Regions from separate parts of the Vibrio tarriae genome, predicted to be linked through region 2. Evidence: riboswitches for the same ligand, from Rfam matches in the RefSeq annotation. Region 2 holds a riboswitch; each other region holds the start of a gene.
What was found. Region 2 has a riboswitch for lysine ahead of lysC (lysine-sensitive aspartokinase 3). Riboswitches for the same ligand answer to the same signal wherever they lie in the genome.

Region 1 (4,877 bases), on a different replicon from region 2:
CTCCGAAAAATCCCATTAGTGATTAAACAAGCAACTGTTGATCTTACTTCCAAGCTAAAGATGCCATTGGCGATTTTTCATTGACCCGATGAATGTCTCATTCACAATACAAACAGATCTGACCAGATCGCCAATCTGTTTATTCAACCAATAAGAAGACAAACTATGAAAACAAAGCTCTTCACCTTGATTGCTGGTCTAGCCAGCCTAACAGCCTCCGCCGCTACCGAACCGTGGGAAAATCTAGAGATACAACCACTTAGCCGAGCTCAAGTAGAACAAGTACAAGGTCAGCAAACCTATACCTATGTGCGTTGTTGGTATCGTCCTGCAGCCACCCATGATGACCCCTACACAACTTGGGAGTGGGCAAAGAATGCGGATGGTAGCTATTACACTATCGAGGGTTATTGGTGGTCGAGTGTTCGACAAAAAAACATGTTTTACACGACGACCCGGCCAGAGACCCTTTTAGAACGCTGCGAAGAGACGTTAGACATCAACCATGGTTATGCTGATATTACCTATTTCGCTGCCGATCATCGCTTTTCATACAACCACACTATTTGGAGTAATGATCCGCAAGTTCAGCCTAACCGAATCAGCAAAGTGATCGCGTTTGGCGATAGCCTTTCCGATACAGGCAACATTTTCAATGCTTCGCAGTGGCGCTTCCCCAACCCTGACTCATGGTTCCTAGGCCATTTTTCGAATGGATTCGTTTGGACCGAATACCTAGCACAAGGTTTGAATGTACCTCTGTATAACTGGGCCGTTGGTGGCGCAGCAGGGCGTAACCAGTATGTGGCATTAACAGGTGTTTACGAGCAGGTCAGTTCTTATCTCTCTTATATGCGATTGGCTAAAAACTATCAGCCTGAAAATAGCTTGTTTACCTTGGAGTTTGGCCTGAATGACTTTATGAACTACAACCGTTCATTGGCGGATGTCAAAGCCGATTACAGTTCAGCACTGATCCGTCTTATTGATGCGGGAGCAAAAAATCTTGTTCTGATCACCTTGCCGGACGCAACTCGCGCTCCGCAATTTCAATATACCACGCAAGAGCAAATTGATACGGTGCGCAGCAAAATCATCGGTATGAATGCCTTTATCCGCGAGCAAGCTCGCTACTACCAAATGCAAGGTATTCGGGTAGCGTTGTTTGATGCTTATGCACTGTTTGACAGCATCACGACTCAGCCGGAGAAACATGGGTTTGCCCACGCGAGTACGCCTTGCTTAGATATTCGACGAAGCTCTGCCGCCGATTACCTGCTTTCTCACTCGCTTTCTGCAGAGTGTGCTAAGCAAGGCTCAGATCGCTTTGTATTCTGGGAGGTCACTCATCCAACGACGGCAACCCATCACTATATTGCAGAACAGATTTTGGCTACCGAAATGGCACAATTTCCACTCTAGAATCCTGCGGACTCTTAAGGGTAGAGCAAAAACTCTATCCTTAATTCTTCAGTAAAATAAACACCAGCTTAGATGAGAGTGAACATTGCAACACACGGCCACTCATCGCTGATTTAACATCACAAATTGCAACAGTTGGGGCAACAAGCAACCAACACAGAACAACATGCTCTGCCATTGCGCTCGCTTTGTCGCCAGCAAGAGCGGAGACATAAAGAACAGCACCACCAACACTGGTAATAAGCTGATGTTACCAAGCCAGCCTAGCAATAGCGTCAGTATGATTAATCCAATCAATAACCCATAAGGGAGTTTTAATTTAAATCCAAGCAAGCTCATGAAAAGCAGCGGTACAGCAAGTGACATCATGTTTACAACATCTTTATGATATTAATTCTCATTTATCATAGTCTGACTTGAGTTTGGGTTCAAGGTACAATAAAACCAAAATAATCATTAGAAAAAATAATCCAAATCATAGATATTTATCGTGAACAAAACAGCAATAATCGTTTGCTAGATAAGGCTTACAGCAATAACATCTCGCGCCGAGAGCTAAGCTCTCTCAAGTTTTTTCATTAGATGATTTTAATAAGATATTGTTTTTATCTGGAGATAACGATGTCTGCCTCGCTTTCTGTTGCAAAACTGACCTTCTTTATCGCTATTCTGGCCGCTGTCGGCCAAGCGACACAAACTATGTATGTGCCTTCTATTGGTTACATGGCGCAAGAGTTTTTGGTTTCGCCGGCGGCGCTGCAAGCCGTGATGGCGTGCTACCTGATCCCATACGGTTTGTCGCAATTTGTCTACGGCACCCTTTCTGATCGTATTGGTCGCAAACCGATCATTATTGCTGGATTGGCAATCTACATTATCGGTTCTTTGATTGCGCTGTTCGCCCATCAGTATTCATGGTTTTTGGTCGGTAGCTTTGTACAAGGTCTTGGGATTGGCTGTGGTGGCGCGATGTCTCGTACGCTCTCTCGCGACTGTTTCGACGGGGCTGAGCTGCATAAAGTCAACAGCTTAATCAGTATGTGCCTGATTTTCTCACCTCTGGTTGCGCCGGTCTTAGGGGGCTACTTAACCGAAAGTTTTGGCTGGCGTTCAAGCTATTTGTTCTTGTCTCTATTTGCGATTGCCGTGGTGATTACCATGATGACCAGCATGGTGGAAACGCTACCTGCGGCTGCGCGTAAAAAAGAGCCCGTACTGCGCAGTTATCATTATGTGCTGTCAGATCGCCGCTTCCAAGGTTACTTAATCTGTCTTGTCGCAACCTTTGCAGGCTTAGCCGTGTTTGAAGCGGCAGCAGGAGTATTATTAGGCGGTGTATTGGGCCTACCTGCGACTACCGTAAGCTTATTGTTTGTGTTACCCATACCCGGTTATTTGGCGGGCGCTTGGCTCTCTAACGTGATTGCTCGCCACTGGCGTGAAAAAACCGCCATGCGCATCGGTTTGCTCGCCATCCTCACCGGTTCTCTGGTGATTATGTTGCCCGGTTTGCTTGGCCTGACAACCGCATGGTCCTTAATTGGCGGCGCAACGATTTACTTCTTAGGGGCTGGCATTTTATTCCCGGCCGCCACCACTGGTGCACTCTCTCCTTTCCCTTATCACGCAGGGACTGGCGGTGCGATTTTAGGTGGAATGCAAAACTTAGGGGCAGGTCTGGCTACGCTGTTCGCCGCCATGTTCCCAGCATCCGATCAACTACCACTCGGCATTATCATGCTTCTGATGTCGGTACTGGCGTTGTGGGGGCTCAAACGCGTTTACACCAAACAACCACCTTCAGATGAGATGCCTATTGCGATCTGATGAGAGAAAATTCTGACCCTTTAGCGAATATACCGGACGAGATCAATTTCACTGCAGAAATGGGGAAATTAAATCTTGTCGTCACCTGAAAAGGCAGTAATATACGTTGCGTGTCACAGTTTTTGAGCAAAGCTCTCCAACTGGCACAAGTTCCTTTAAGTAGAGGCGCGCTGTTCATGAGTCGCCAGTCGTAGGTTGACCCCGATGATGACTGGTTAAAGGGTACAGCGCCGAAGTGATCGTTGCGTCATCAACGTTCGCTGGGCCAGCATTGAACAAATGCCGGACTGCCATAGTGTGTTGTCTATGGAGCGCTACCTTGAAGGATAAGAAGTGTTATTTCGCTGAAATGTGTTTTTTATCCTGCTGGTAGATCTCCACCTGAAAAGGTGATGTGAGATCCATGAATTTAGCCCCTTATTCTGACTCGATTTACTCGGTCATCCCACCGCTACTCGCAGTGCTGCTCGCGATTACCACACGCCGAGTATTACTCTCTTTAGGCGCTGGCATTGCCGCTGGCGCTGTCATGCTTAACCATTTTTCACCTCTAAGCACACTACAGTACTTGTTTGGAAAGATCAGCGGCTTATTCTGGGCGGAAGGTGCAGCCAACAGCGATAACATCAATATGCTGCTGTTTATGCTGCTGCTGGGTGGTTTGATAAGCTTAATGACCGCCTCAGGCGCAACGCGTGCTTTCGCGGTGTGGGCAGAGCGCAAATGTAAAGATCGCCGCAGTGCAAAAGCTCTGACAGGGTTAATGGTATTTGCCTTTTTCATCGATGACTTTTTCCATAGCCTGTCTGTAGGCGCAATTTGCCGCCCGGTGACGGATCGCTTCCAAATCTCGCGCGCGAAACTCGCCTATTTGCTCGACTCTACAGCAGCCCCCGTGTGTGTGATTACGCCGATTTCCTCTTGGGGCGCTTACATTATCGCTCTCATTGGCGGCATTTTAGCAGCACACGAAATGACGGAAATCAGTGCGATTTCAGCATTTGTACAGATGATCCCGATGAACCTGTACGCAGTGTTTACCCTGCTTATGGTGCTCGCGGTGATTTTCCTGCCGATGGATATTGGCCCCATGCGCCAACACGAAGCGTGGGCTCGTGAAGGTAAATTGTGGGACGAAAGCAAAGGCCGCCCTGCGGGCTTAGATATGGAAGGCGGAGAAACCGCTCGCGGCACCATGATCGATATGGTGTTGCCCATCGCAGCACTGACCATCACCACCTTGATTTTCATGATCCAAACCGGTAACGCCGTCTTAGCCGCTAACGGTGAGGCTTTCTCTTTGATTGGCGCACTCGAAAATACCAATGTGGCGCAATCACTGGTTTATGCGGCGTTGTGTAGCTTGGCCGTCTCGATTGTCCTGTCACTGCGCTTAAAACTTTCGGTGCAAACATGGATCTCCACCGCACCAAAAGGTGTTATGGCGATGATGCCAGCGATCATCATTCTGCTATTTGCTTGGACGATAGGTGGTGTGGTGCGTGATCTGCAAACCGGCATTTATCTCGCGTCCCTGACTCAAGGCAATTTGCCAGTTGAACTGCTACCCGCGTTGGTGTTTGTTCTGTCTTGTTTAATGGCATTCGCTACTGGCACCAGTTGGGGCA
Region 2 (4,877 bases):
AGTCAAAGGTATCACCGAATTTATCGTCCAAGATACTGAAGAGGCGCGTCAGCAAGCCAGTAAGCCGTTGGATGTGATTGAAGGGCCGTTGATGGATGGCATGAACGTGGTCGGTGACTTGTTTGGTGAAGGAAAAATGTTCTTACCGCAAGTGGTGAAATCGGCACGTGTGATGAAACAAGCGGTGGCGTACCTTGAGCCTTTCATTAACGCGCTAAAAAGCGGTAGTACTTCAAACGGTAAGATTTTGCTGGCGACCGTAAAAGGCGATGTGCACGACATCGGCAAGAACATCGTTGGTGTGGTACTGCAGTGCAATAATTATGAAATTATTGATCTTGGCGTGATGGTGCCTTGTGAGCAGATCCTCAAAGTCGCACGCGAGCAAAATGTCGATATCATCGGTCTCTCTGGTCTTATCACGCCGTCTTTGGATGAGATGGTACACGTGGCGAAAGAGATGGAGCGACAAGGCTTTGAGCTGCCACTCTTGATTGGTGGAGCAACGACCTCAAAAGCGCATACTGCGGTGAAGATCGAACAGAATTATCATGCGCCTGTGGTGTACGTGAATAACGCGTCGCGCGCGGTAGGGGTGTGCACATCATTATTGTCTGATGAACTGCGCCCCGGATTTATCGAACGTTTGGATCTCGATTATGAGCGCACGCGTGATCAGCATGCTCGTAAAACGCCCAAATCGCGCCCAGTCACGTTAGAGCAGGCACGTGCTAATAAAGCGGCGCTGGATTGGGCAAATTACACGCCGCCCGCTCCTGCGAAACCGGGTGTGCATGTGTTTGAAAACATTGCGTTAGCCACACTACGTCCTTACATCGACTGGACGCCTTTCTTTATGACTTGGTCGTTGATGGGCAAATACCCAGCGATATTCGAGCATGAAGAAGTCGGTGAAGAAGCTCAACGTCTGTTCCATGATGCCAATGCTTTGCTTGATAAAGTAGAACGAGAGGGGCTACTGAAAGCCAGTGGTATGTGTGCGCTGTTCCCTGCTGCGAGCGTGGGCGATGACATTGAGGTTTACCGTGATGAGTCACGTACGCAAGTAGCGCATGTGCTGTACAACTTGCGTCAGCAGACTGAGAAACCGAAAGGGGCCAACTACTGTTTGTCGGATTACGTCGCCCCGAAAGAGAGCGGTAAGCGCGATTGGATTGGCGCGTTTGCAGTAACTGGTGGCATTGGTGAGCGAGCGTTGGCCGATGCTTTTAAAGCTCAGGGTGATGATTACAATGCGATCATGATCCAAGCGGTAGCCGATCGTTTGGCGGAAGCCTTTGCGGAATATCTGCATGAAAAAGTGCGTAAAGAGATTTGGGGTTATGCGAGCGATGAAAATCTCTCCAATGATGAACTGATCCGTGAGCGTTATCAGGGCATTCGACCAGCGCCGGGGTATCCCGCGTGCCCTGAGCATACCGAGAAAGCGACTTTGTGGCAGATGCTGAATGTCGAAGAGACTATCGGTATGTCACTGACCACTAGCTATGCGATGTGGCCGGGCGCTTCGGTATCCGGTTGGTATTTCTCGCATCCAGATTCTCGCTATTTTGCGGTTGCGCAGATCCAACAAGATCAACTGCACAGCTACGCTGAGCGTAAAGGTTGGAGTTTGGAAGAAGCTGAAAAGTGGCTAGCGCCTAACCTTGATGCTTAATCAGTAAGACCACCAGCCACAATAAAAGAGGCCACATCATGTGGCCTCTGGTTTTTATCTCGCGAGTTTGATTTTACTCTTGCTCAAACAGCTCTTTATGCAGCTTCTGCACCGCTTGCTTAGAGACAGATTCATGCAGCAAGAAACAGAGGTTATGCGCGCTGGCGCCATAGCAAATCATGCGGAGGTTGTAATCTTCCAATACGCTGAATACTTGTTTGGCATAGCCGCGGCTCTCTTTCATCTTGTTGCCGATCAGAGCAATCAAACACAGGTTGTATTCAACTTCGACCGTGCACAGCTCTTCTAACTCCGCGCGCACCGCTTCAGGCAATTCTGGTGCACCGCCTGAAGTATCGGTTTTATCCAGTGTCAGTGACACGCTGATTTCTGATGTGGTGATGAGATCGACCGAAATTTTATGCTTGGCGAGAATTTCAAACACTTTGGCGAGGAAACCGTAAGCATGGAACATCTGCGCGCTACGCAGTGTCACCATGGTTTGATTACAGCGTAGTGCAAGTGCGCGATACAGTGGCGCGCTTTCGACTTGTTTACGGATCCAAGTGCCGCCTTTTTCCGGTTCTTTTGATGAGCCAACAAACACGGGAATGCCATGGCGTACCGCTGGAAGCAAGGTGGATGGATGCAAAATCTTGGCACCAAAATTGGCCATTTCTGAGGCTTCGCTAAAGCTTATCTCAGGAATCGGCGCTGCTTTTGGCGCGATACGTGGATCGGTACTGTAGATCCCCGGTACGTCAGTCCAAATTTCCAAGCCACAAGCTTGCACGGCTTCGGCAATCAAAGCGGCTGAATAATCACTGCCGCCGCGGCCTAAAGTGGTGGTATTACCTTGCGCATCAGAGCCGATGAAGCCTTGAGTCACAACGACATATTGCTCACACAGTGGTACCAGTTTCTCTTTGGCTAATTGAGCGATTTCTTTCAATTGAGGTTCGGCGCGACCGTAATGATCGTCAGTGCGTAGCACTTCGCGGATATCAAAACGTACCGCGTCGACACCACGCTCACGCATTAGTTGAGCCAGGATGTAGGTGGAGATGAGCTCACCACAGGCGACGAGATGGTCGGTCAGTTTTTTACTGGATTGAAATGACGCCGCTTCTGCAGCACTGGCCACAGAATCTAGCACGGCTTTGACTTCTTTTTCGACGCGTGTCGGATCGGCGAGCTGGTCGATAATCACATAATGGATATCGGCCAACTGTTGCAAAATGGCTTGGCGGCGTTCAGCTGAGGCCACGCCATTGGCGAGTTCGACCAATAAATTGGTCACCCCAGAGCAGGCGCTGCTGACCACTAAGCGTGTTTGTGGATTGTTTTCGATAATGGCCGAACAACGGCTCATGGCTTCAAAGTTGGCGACACTAGTACCACCAAATTTGGCGACGTTAAATGTGCTCACGGCAATTCTCCCAGACTTCCTGAAAAACGAGTTGTTGGTAACCCAACGTCCAATGTTGTGAAGAGAGTGTTTTTTATAGAGCAAAATAGAGGAGTGACTATAGAAAGATTTCCCTCAGAAGCTCTTCATCAGATTCGAGCTGATGACAGTTGAAGGGATTCAGCCCGTTCAACCGATAAACCAAAGCCACAACTTTGATTCACCTCGGCACTACTCCCCCTGAATGTTCTGTATTGGAGTTGAGGCTCCACAAAACATCTGCCTGGGCAGTGCTCCTCTTCTGCTAGATAGCTCACACATTGAACGGTGTTGGCGAAATCTTGTCAACGACAAAATGTTCTAAAAGTGCAAATAAAAATGACATTAGTGTGACAAGGATTAACACTCTGGACATAGGTCGAATTGTTGCTGCTACTGAATTGCATTAGGCTAGTGGTTCTGGTCGCCACAACAAGGAGTCGTTATGACAATTCGCAGTTTTATTCCCCCTCATCGGATCTTGATGGGCCCTGGGCCTTCGGCTATTTCCCCTCAAGTTCTGCAAGCGCTGAGCCGCCCAACGCTTGGTCATCTTGATCCACTGTTTATCGGTATGATGGATGAGCTGAAACAGCTCTTGAAATATGCCTTCCAAACTGAAAACGAATTCACGATTGCCGTTTCTGCGCCGGGTAGTGCGGGTATGGAAGCTTGTTTTGTTAACCTCGTCGAGCCGGGCGATAAAGTGATTGTTTGCCGCAATGGGGTGTTTGGTGAGCGGATGCGCGATAACGCTGTGCGTTGTGGGGCCGAAGTTGTGGTGGTTGATGATGAATGGGGTTGCCCAGTCAGCGTTGAAAAAGTGCAAGCCGCGATAGATGAGCATCCGGATGCGAAAATACTGGCTTTTGTACAAGCAGAAACATCAACCGGAGCCTTAAGTGACGCGCAAGCGTTAGGTGCTCTAGCGAAGCAGCATGGTTTGTTGACGATTGTCGATGCGGTGACGTCGCTTGGCGGCGTTCCCCTGCTGGTGGATGAGTGGCACCTGGATGCGGTGTATTCTGGCAGCCAAAAATGCCTCTCTTGTGTGCCGGGATTGGCTCCGTTGACGTTTTCACCTCGTGCAATTGAGAAGATTCAATCACGAAAAACACCGATTCAAAGCTGGTTCTTGGATCAAAGCTTGGTATTAGGTTATTGGAGTGGCGCAGGTAAGCGTAGTTATCACCATACCGCTCCGGTTAATAGTTTGTACGCGCTGCACGAAGCGTTACTGCTTTTGCAACAAGAAGGTTTAGAGCACGCGTGGCAGCGCCATCGTGTGATGCATGAGAAGCTCAAACAAGGGTTAGAGCAACTCGGCTTTCAATTTGTGGTGGCAGAGCCCTATCGGTTACCGCAGTTGAATGCGATTTATGTACCAGAAGGCATTGATGAAGCCAAAGTGCGCAGCCATTTACTCAATGAATACAATTTGGAAATTGGCGCGGGGCTTGGGGCATTAGCCGGCAAAGCGTGGCGCATTGGGGTTATGGGCTATGGCGCGCGTTCAGAAAATATCGCGCTGTGTTTGCGAGCGCTCGAAGAGTCGCTGCGTTAATGCAAAGCGGAGTGAAGTAGAAATCAGGGTGGCTTAGGCCACCCTGATTCGATCTGAGATTAAGGTGTTGCCGCTGAGGGGGCTTGTTCTGCGCCGGATGTGGTGCTTGTTGCCTTTGCGGGCGCTTGGTATTGGACGGTACTGAAATCCTGATTGGGGAACAGAAATTCCGCTTCAGTACGAATTTG
Region 3 (4,877 bases), 830 kb from region 2:
TGCCTTGATTACCGAAGATGGTGAACGTACTTTCGCGATCAGCGAAGGTCAAATGAACCAATTACAACCAGACAGTATTCCTGAAAAAATATTTGCTAGTGCTTCTGCATTAGTGATCACGGCTTATTTAGTTCGTTGTAAAGAAGGCGATCCAATGCCGGAAGCAACAATGCGTGCCATTGAATATGCAAAAAAATATGATGTGCCTGTGGTATTAACCCTAGGTACTAAATTTGTTATTCAAGATGATCCGAAATTCTGGCAAGAATTTTTACGTGATCATGTCACTGTGGTGGCAATGAATGAAGATGAAGCATTAGCTTTAACAGGAGAAAGCGATCCGCTGGCAGCCTCAGATAAAGCGTTAGATTGGGTTGATTTAGTACTTTGTACCGCAGGCCCAGTGGGTTTATTTATGGCGGGTTACACCGAAGATTCCGCTAAACGTGAAACCACATTACCGTTATTACCGGGATCGGTCCCAGAATTTAACCGTTATGAATTTAGCCGTCCTGCGCGTAAAGAGAGTTGTATAAATCCTATTCGTGTTTATTCACATATTTCACCGTATATGGGCGGACCAGAGAAGATCAAAAATACCAATGGTGCGGGTGATGCAGCATTATCGGCCTTGTTACACGATATGGCAGCCAATAAATACCACAAAGAAAATGTACCTAACTCAAGTAAGCATCAACATGAGTTTTTAACCTATTCATCTTTTTCTCAAGTGTGTAAATATTCAAACCGCGCGAGTTATGAGGTGTTGGCCCAACATTCTCCACGTCTTTCACGTGGTCTTCCTGAGCGAGAAGATAGCCTTGAAGAGGCTTATTGGGAAAGATAATAAAAAAGGCTCCTTAGGGAGCCTTTTTTATTTTGGGATTTCTAGCAGAATTACAGAGCGAATTCTTCCAGAGATTTACCTTCATCCAGTGCTTTTTGGATCACTGAAGGAGTACGGCCTTGGCCTGTCCAAGTTTTTTCTTCACCGTTGGTGTCGATATACTTGTATTTTGCAGGGCGAGGTGCACGTTTGCCTTTTGCTTTAGTTTTAGTTTCGCCTGATAGCGCAGAAATAAGCGCTTCGAGGTCGATACCATCTTTAGCAATTTGTTCAGCAATTGCGGCTAATTTCGCTTCTTGCTCTGCACGAGCAGCAATTTCTTCTGCTTCTGCTTCTTTACGCTCTTGAACGACGGTAGTTAATTTATCTAACGCTTCTTCAAGTTGCTCAATAGTCAGTTCGCGTGCATAAGCACGTAGGCTACGAATATTTAATAAAGTCTTAGTGATTTCCGACATTACCATTTCCTGTTCACAATTTGGATAACGAGTTAATACTAAACCTAGCTTATTATACTGACAAGTTTTCGCTGCAAATATTAAGTCAAAATAGTAAGAAAGTAAAAATATAAAATGATATTTATTTAATGGATTTACTTTTTAGAATACTGCTGAAGCATATAAAAGCATCTGCAGGAAACTTATCATACAGATAAATAATATTAGTTCTATATATCAAGTATTGTGGTGTTTTTTATGAAATAAGTATCAATGAAATGATTGATTTGTGAGCGGCGGCACTTGTTTTTCGTACAGAAAGCTAGTTGCATTGATATTTTTGTTAAGTAAAATGTATCTCACCTAATGCGAAAAGCAGACTAAATGAGCTAAATGAATTGGCTGATTAGGATGAAGTTTTCGCCGTAGAGGAGCGGTTACGAAGAGTATCCACAATTCGGGTGATGCCAATGAATTATGGAAAAAGGCGTTGTCGCCGAAGTCAACTTGCCCATCAACGCAGTTGGCTGGGGTTACATTCAATAGGTGTAACACTGCCATAGTCTATATTGTTGTTAAACTATGGAGCGCTACTGTAGGGTTGGGTGAAGTGTTCGCTTCCCTTTCGCTTAGTTCAACATAAATTAAGCTGACATGATGTCGCTTGATTTGTCTGCAGTAGATCTCTAACCATTTTTTACTGGTTTTGGAAGATCATGAATTTAATCGATTTTGCTTCTTCGCCATTCTCTGTTTTACCACCTCTGGTGGCATTGAGCTTGGCTATTGTGACTCGCCGTGTACTCCTTTCTCTTGGCGTGGGGATATTTTTAGGTGCTTTACTGCTGGCTGATTATTCTATTGGTCAGTCGTTGCAATATATCGCAACACAAGTCGGTAGCGTGTTTGTCAAAGAGGGCGCGATCAATGCTTGGAATATGAGTATTGTCGGCTTTTTACTGTTACTGGGTATGATGACTGCGCTACTGACGTTGTCGGGCGGCACTCGCGCTTTTGCTCAGTGGGCACAAGTCCGGGTGAAAAGTAAACGTGGCTCTAAATTACTGGCGGCATTTTTAGGCGTATTCATTTTTGTTGACGACTATTTTAACAGCCTCGCTGTCGGTTCAATTTCTCGCCCAGTGACCGATCGTTTTTACGTTTCGCGTGCCAAACTGGCTTACATTCTGGATTCCACTGCTGCGCCTATGTGTGTGGTGATGCCCGCCTCAAGTTGGGGCGCGTATATCATGACCATCATCGGTGGCATTTTAGTTTCGCACGGTATTGAGGAGTATTCCGCATTAGGCGCTTATCTGCGTTTAGTGCCGATGAACTTCTATGCGATCTTTGCGTTGCTGATGGTATTTGCGGTGGTGTGGTTCCAAATGGATATCGGCCAGATGCGCAAGCATGAAATTGCCGCTTCTCAAGGGCGTGGTTTTGATGAAGATCCAAGTACAGACGCACAAGAGGCTCACGAGCTCAATGAAGAGCTTGATATTCGTGAAAGTGAACGCGGTACAGTACTCGATCTCGTGCTGCCGATTGTATTTTTAGTCGTTGCGACGATTGGCGCGATGATTTGGACTGGCACAACTGCATTAGCAGAAAGTGGAAAGTCATTTGATATTTTTGGGGCGTTTGAAAATACCAATGTCGGTACCTCATTGGTGTATGGCGGATTAGTCGGCCTAGCTATCGCATTTGTGACCGTTCTTCGCCAAAAATTGCCGGCGACTGAAATCGTAAAAACCTTGTGGATTGGCGCGAAATCCATGTTTGGTGCGATTCTGATCCTGATTTTTGCATGGACAATTGGTTCTGTGATTGGTGACATGAAGACGGGTGCTTACCTTTCATCGTTAGTGCAAGGGAATATTGATCCACATTGGCTTCCGGTCATTCTGTTCATCTTGTCAGGCGCGATGGCTTTCTCTACCGGCACATCATGGGGCACTTTTGGCATTATGCTGCCGATTGCAGGTGATATGGCGGGCGCTACCGATATCGCACTTATGCTGCCGATGCTCGGTGCGGTGCTTGCCGGTTCCGTATTTGGTGATCACTGCTCGCCAATTTCTGATACCACGATTCTCTCTTCGACGGGAGCACGTTGTCATCATATTGACCACGTTGCGACTCAACTGCCTTACGCGTTGGCGGTTGCGTTAGTGTCAGCGATTGGTTATGTGGTGCTGGGAATTTTTGCTTCACTCGGGCTGGCTTTAGCAGCCGCATCCGTGAGCTTTGTGGTGGTTTGCTTAATTTTTGCAGCTCTGTCAAAAGCCAAAGTGAGCAAACAAGTGTCTGCGTAATTCGCATCGCTATAGAGATAAGAGGCCAGTCGGCCTCTTTTTTTATCGCTACCCTAAATTGCAGCTTTGAGTGGTGGTATGGTTTCTTAAAGCCGTCATAAAAAAATAACCAGAAAAGTGTCAATTTGTGGTTGAAAAAAAAACTTAGCTTAGTTAGTGTGAAGGCAGTTCTCAAACAGACAGAAACCACTAAGTATGCGTAATTTCGTAATGAACATTCATCACCATCATCATCCCTAAGGTGTCTTTCGGGAGATGTACGCATACCCGGGGGACAGGAATCTCCCGGAGTTGAAATCAGAGCCATAAAAAGATTCTAACCCTCGGGAGACCAAACCTCCCGAGGGTTTTTCGTTTTAAGCTTTGGAAAAATTATTAAATTCAACAAATTGCAAAGGAAGAATGACATGCAAACACAACGACTAAGAATCGCGATACAGAAAAAAGGCCGCCTCAGCCAAGAGTGCCAAGAACTGCTGAAAAAATGCGGTGTGAAATTCAACATCATGGGCGAGCGCTTGGTAGTTCATTCACTGAATATGCCGATTGATCTGTTGTTGGTGCGTGACGATGATATTCCAGGGCTGATCATGGATGGGGTGGTGGATTTGGGTTTTGTTGGTGAAAACGTGCTTGAAGAAACACGTTTAGATCGCCTCGCACTCAACCAACGGAACGAATTTATCACTCTACGCCGTATGGATTTTGGTGGTTGCCGTTTGTCGATCGCGATTGAAAAAGATGCTGAGTATCGTGGACCTCAAGATCTGAATGGTAAGCGTATTGCCACCACTTACCCACAACTGCTCAAAGCTTACATGGATCGCCAAGGTGTGGATTTCAGCACCTGCATGTTAACGGGTTCGGTTGAAGTTGCACCGCGTGCAGGGTTAGCGGATGCGATTGCGGATCTGGTCTCCACTGGCGCGACTTTGGAAGCCAACGGTCTTAAAGAAGTGGAAGTGATTTTTGAATCCAAAGCGACGCTTATTCAGCGCCCAGGTGCTTTTGCTGCCGATAAAGCCGCACTGATCGATAAACTCCTCACGCGTATGCACGGCGTACAACAAGCCAAAGAATCGAAATACATCATGCTGCACGCTCCGGTTGAGAAGCTGGCGCAAATCAAAACCTTGTTGCCCGGAGCGGAAGACCCAACCGTACTGCCTTTGTCTGCCGACAAATCCAAAGTCGCGGTACACATGGTGAGTTCGGAAAATCTATTCTGGGAAACCATGGAACAACTGAAAGCCCTCGGAGCCAGCTCAATTCTGG

Region 1: it holds a riboswitch for lysine, as region 2 does, so the genes downstream of both, CEQ48_RS04085 (Na+/H+ antiporter NhaC family protein) here and lysC (lysine-sensitive aspartokinase 3) in region 2, are expected to answer to the same signal.
Region 3: it holds a riboswitch for lysine, as region 2 does, so the genes downstream of both, CEQ48_RS13105 (Na+/H+ antiporter NhaC family protein) here and lysC (lysine-sensitive aspartokinase 3) in region 2, are expected to answer to the same signal.

The regions. Positions count from the first base shown of each region.
Region 1 is NZ_CP022352.1:794,755-799,631, reverse strand. Features, by position in the region: gene CEQ48_RS04100 (SGNH/GDSL hydrolase family protein) at 166-1,422, shown strand; gene CEQ48_RS04095 (hypothetical protein) at 1,525-1,791, opposite strand; gene emrD (multidrug efflux MFS transporter EmrD) at 2,044-3,249, shown strand; lysine riboswitch at 3,402-3,574, shown strand; gene CEQ48_RS04085 (Na+/H+ antiporter NhaC family protein) at 3,653-4,877, shown strand, end outside.
Region 2 is NZ_CP022353.1:2,462,277-2,467,153, reverse strand. Features, by position in the region: gene metH (methionine synthase) at 1-1,678, shown strand, start outside; gene lysC (lysine-sensitive aspartokinase 3) at 1,752-3,107, opposite strand; lysine riboswitch at 3,218-3,395, opposite strand; gene CEQ48_RS16990 (pyridoxal-phosphate-dependent aminotransferase family protein) at 3,571-4,689, shown strand; gene CEQ48_RS16985 (PglL family O-oligosaccharyltransferase) at 4,749-4,877, opposite strand, start outside.
Region 3 is NZ_CP022353.1:1,633,942-1,638,818, reverse strand. Features, by position in the region: gene CEQ48_RS13115 (inosine/guanosine kinase) at 1-847, shown strand, start outside; gene CEQ48_RS13110 (H-NS family histone-like protein) at 898-1,305, opposite strand; lysine riboswitch at 1,703-1,885, shown strand; gene CEQ48_RS13105 (Na+/H+ antiporter NhaC family protein) at 2,001-3,602, shown strand; His leader region at 3,821-3,954, shown strand; gene hisG (ATP phosphoribosyltransferase) at 4,010-4,877, shown strand, end outside.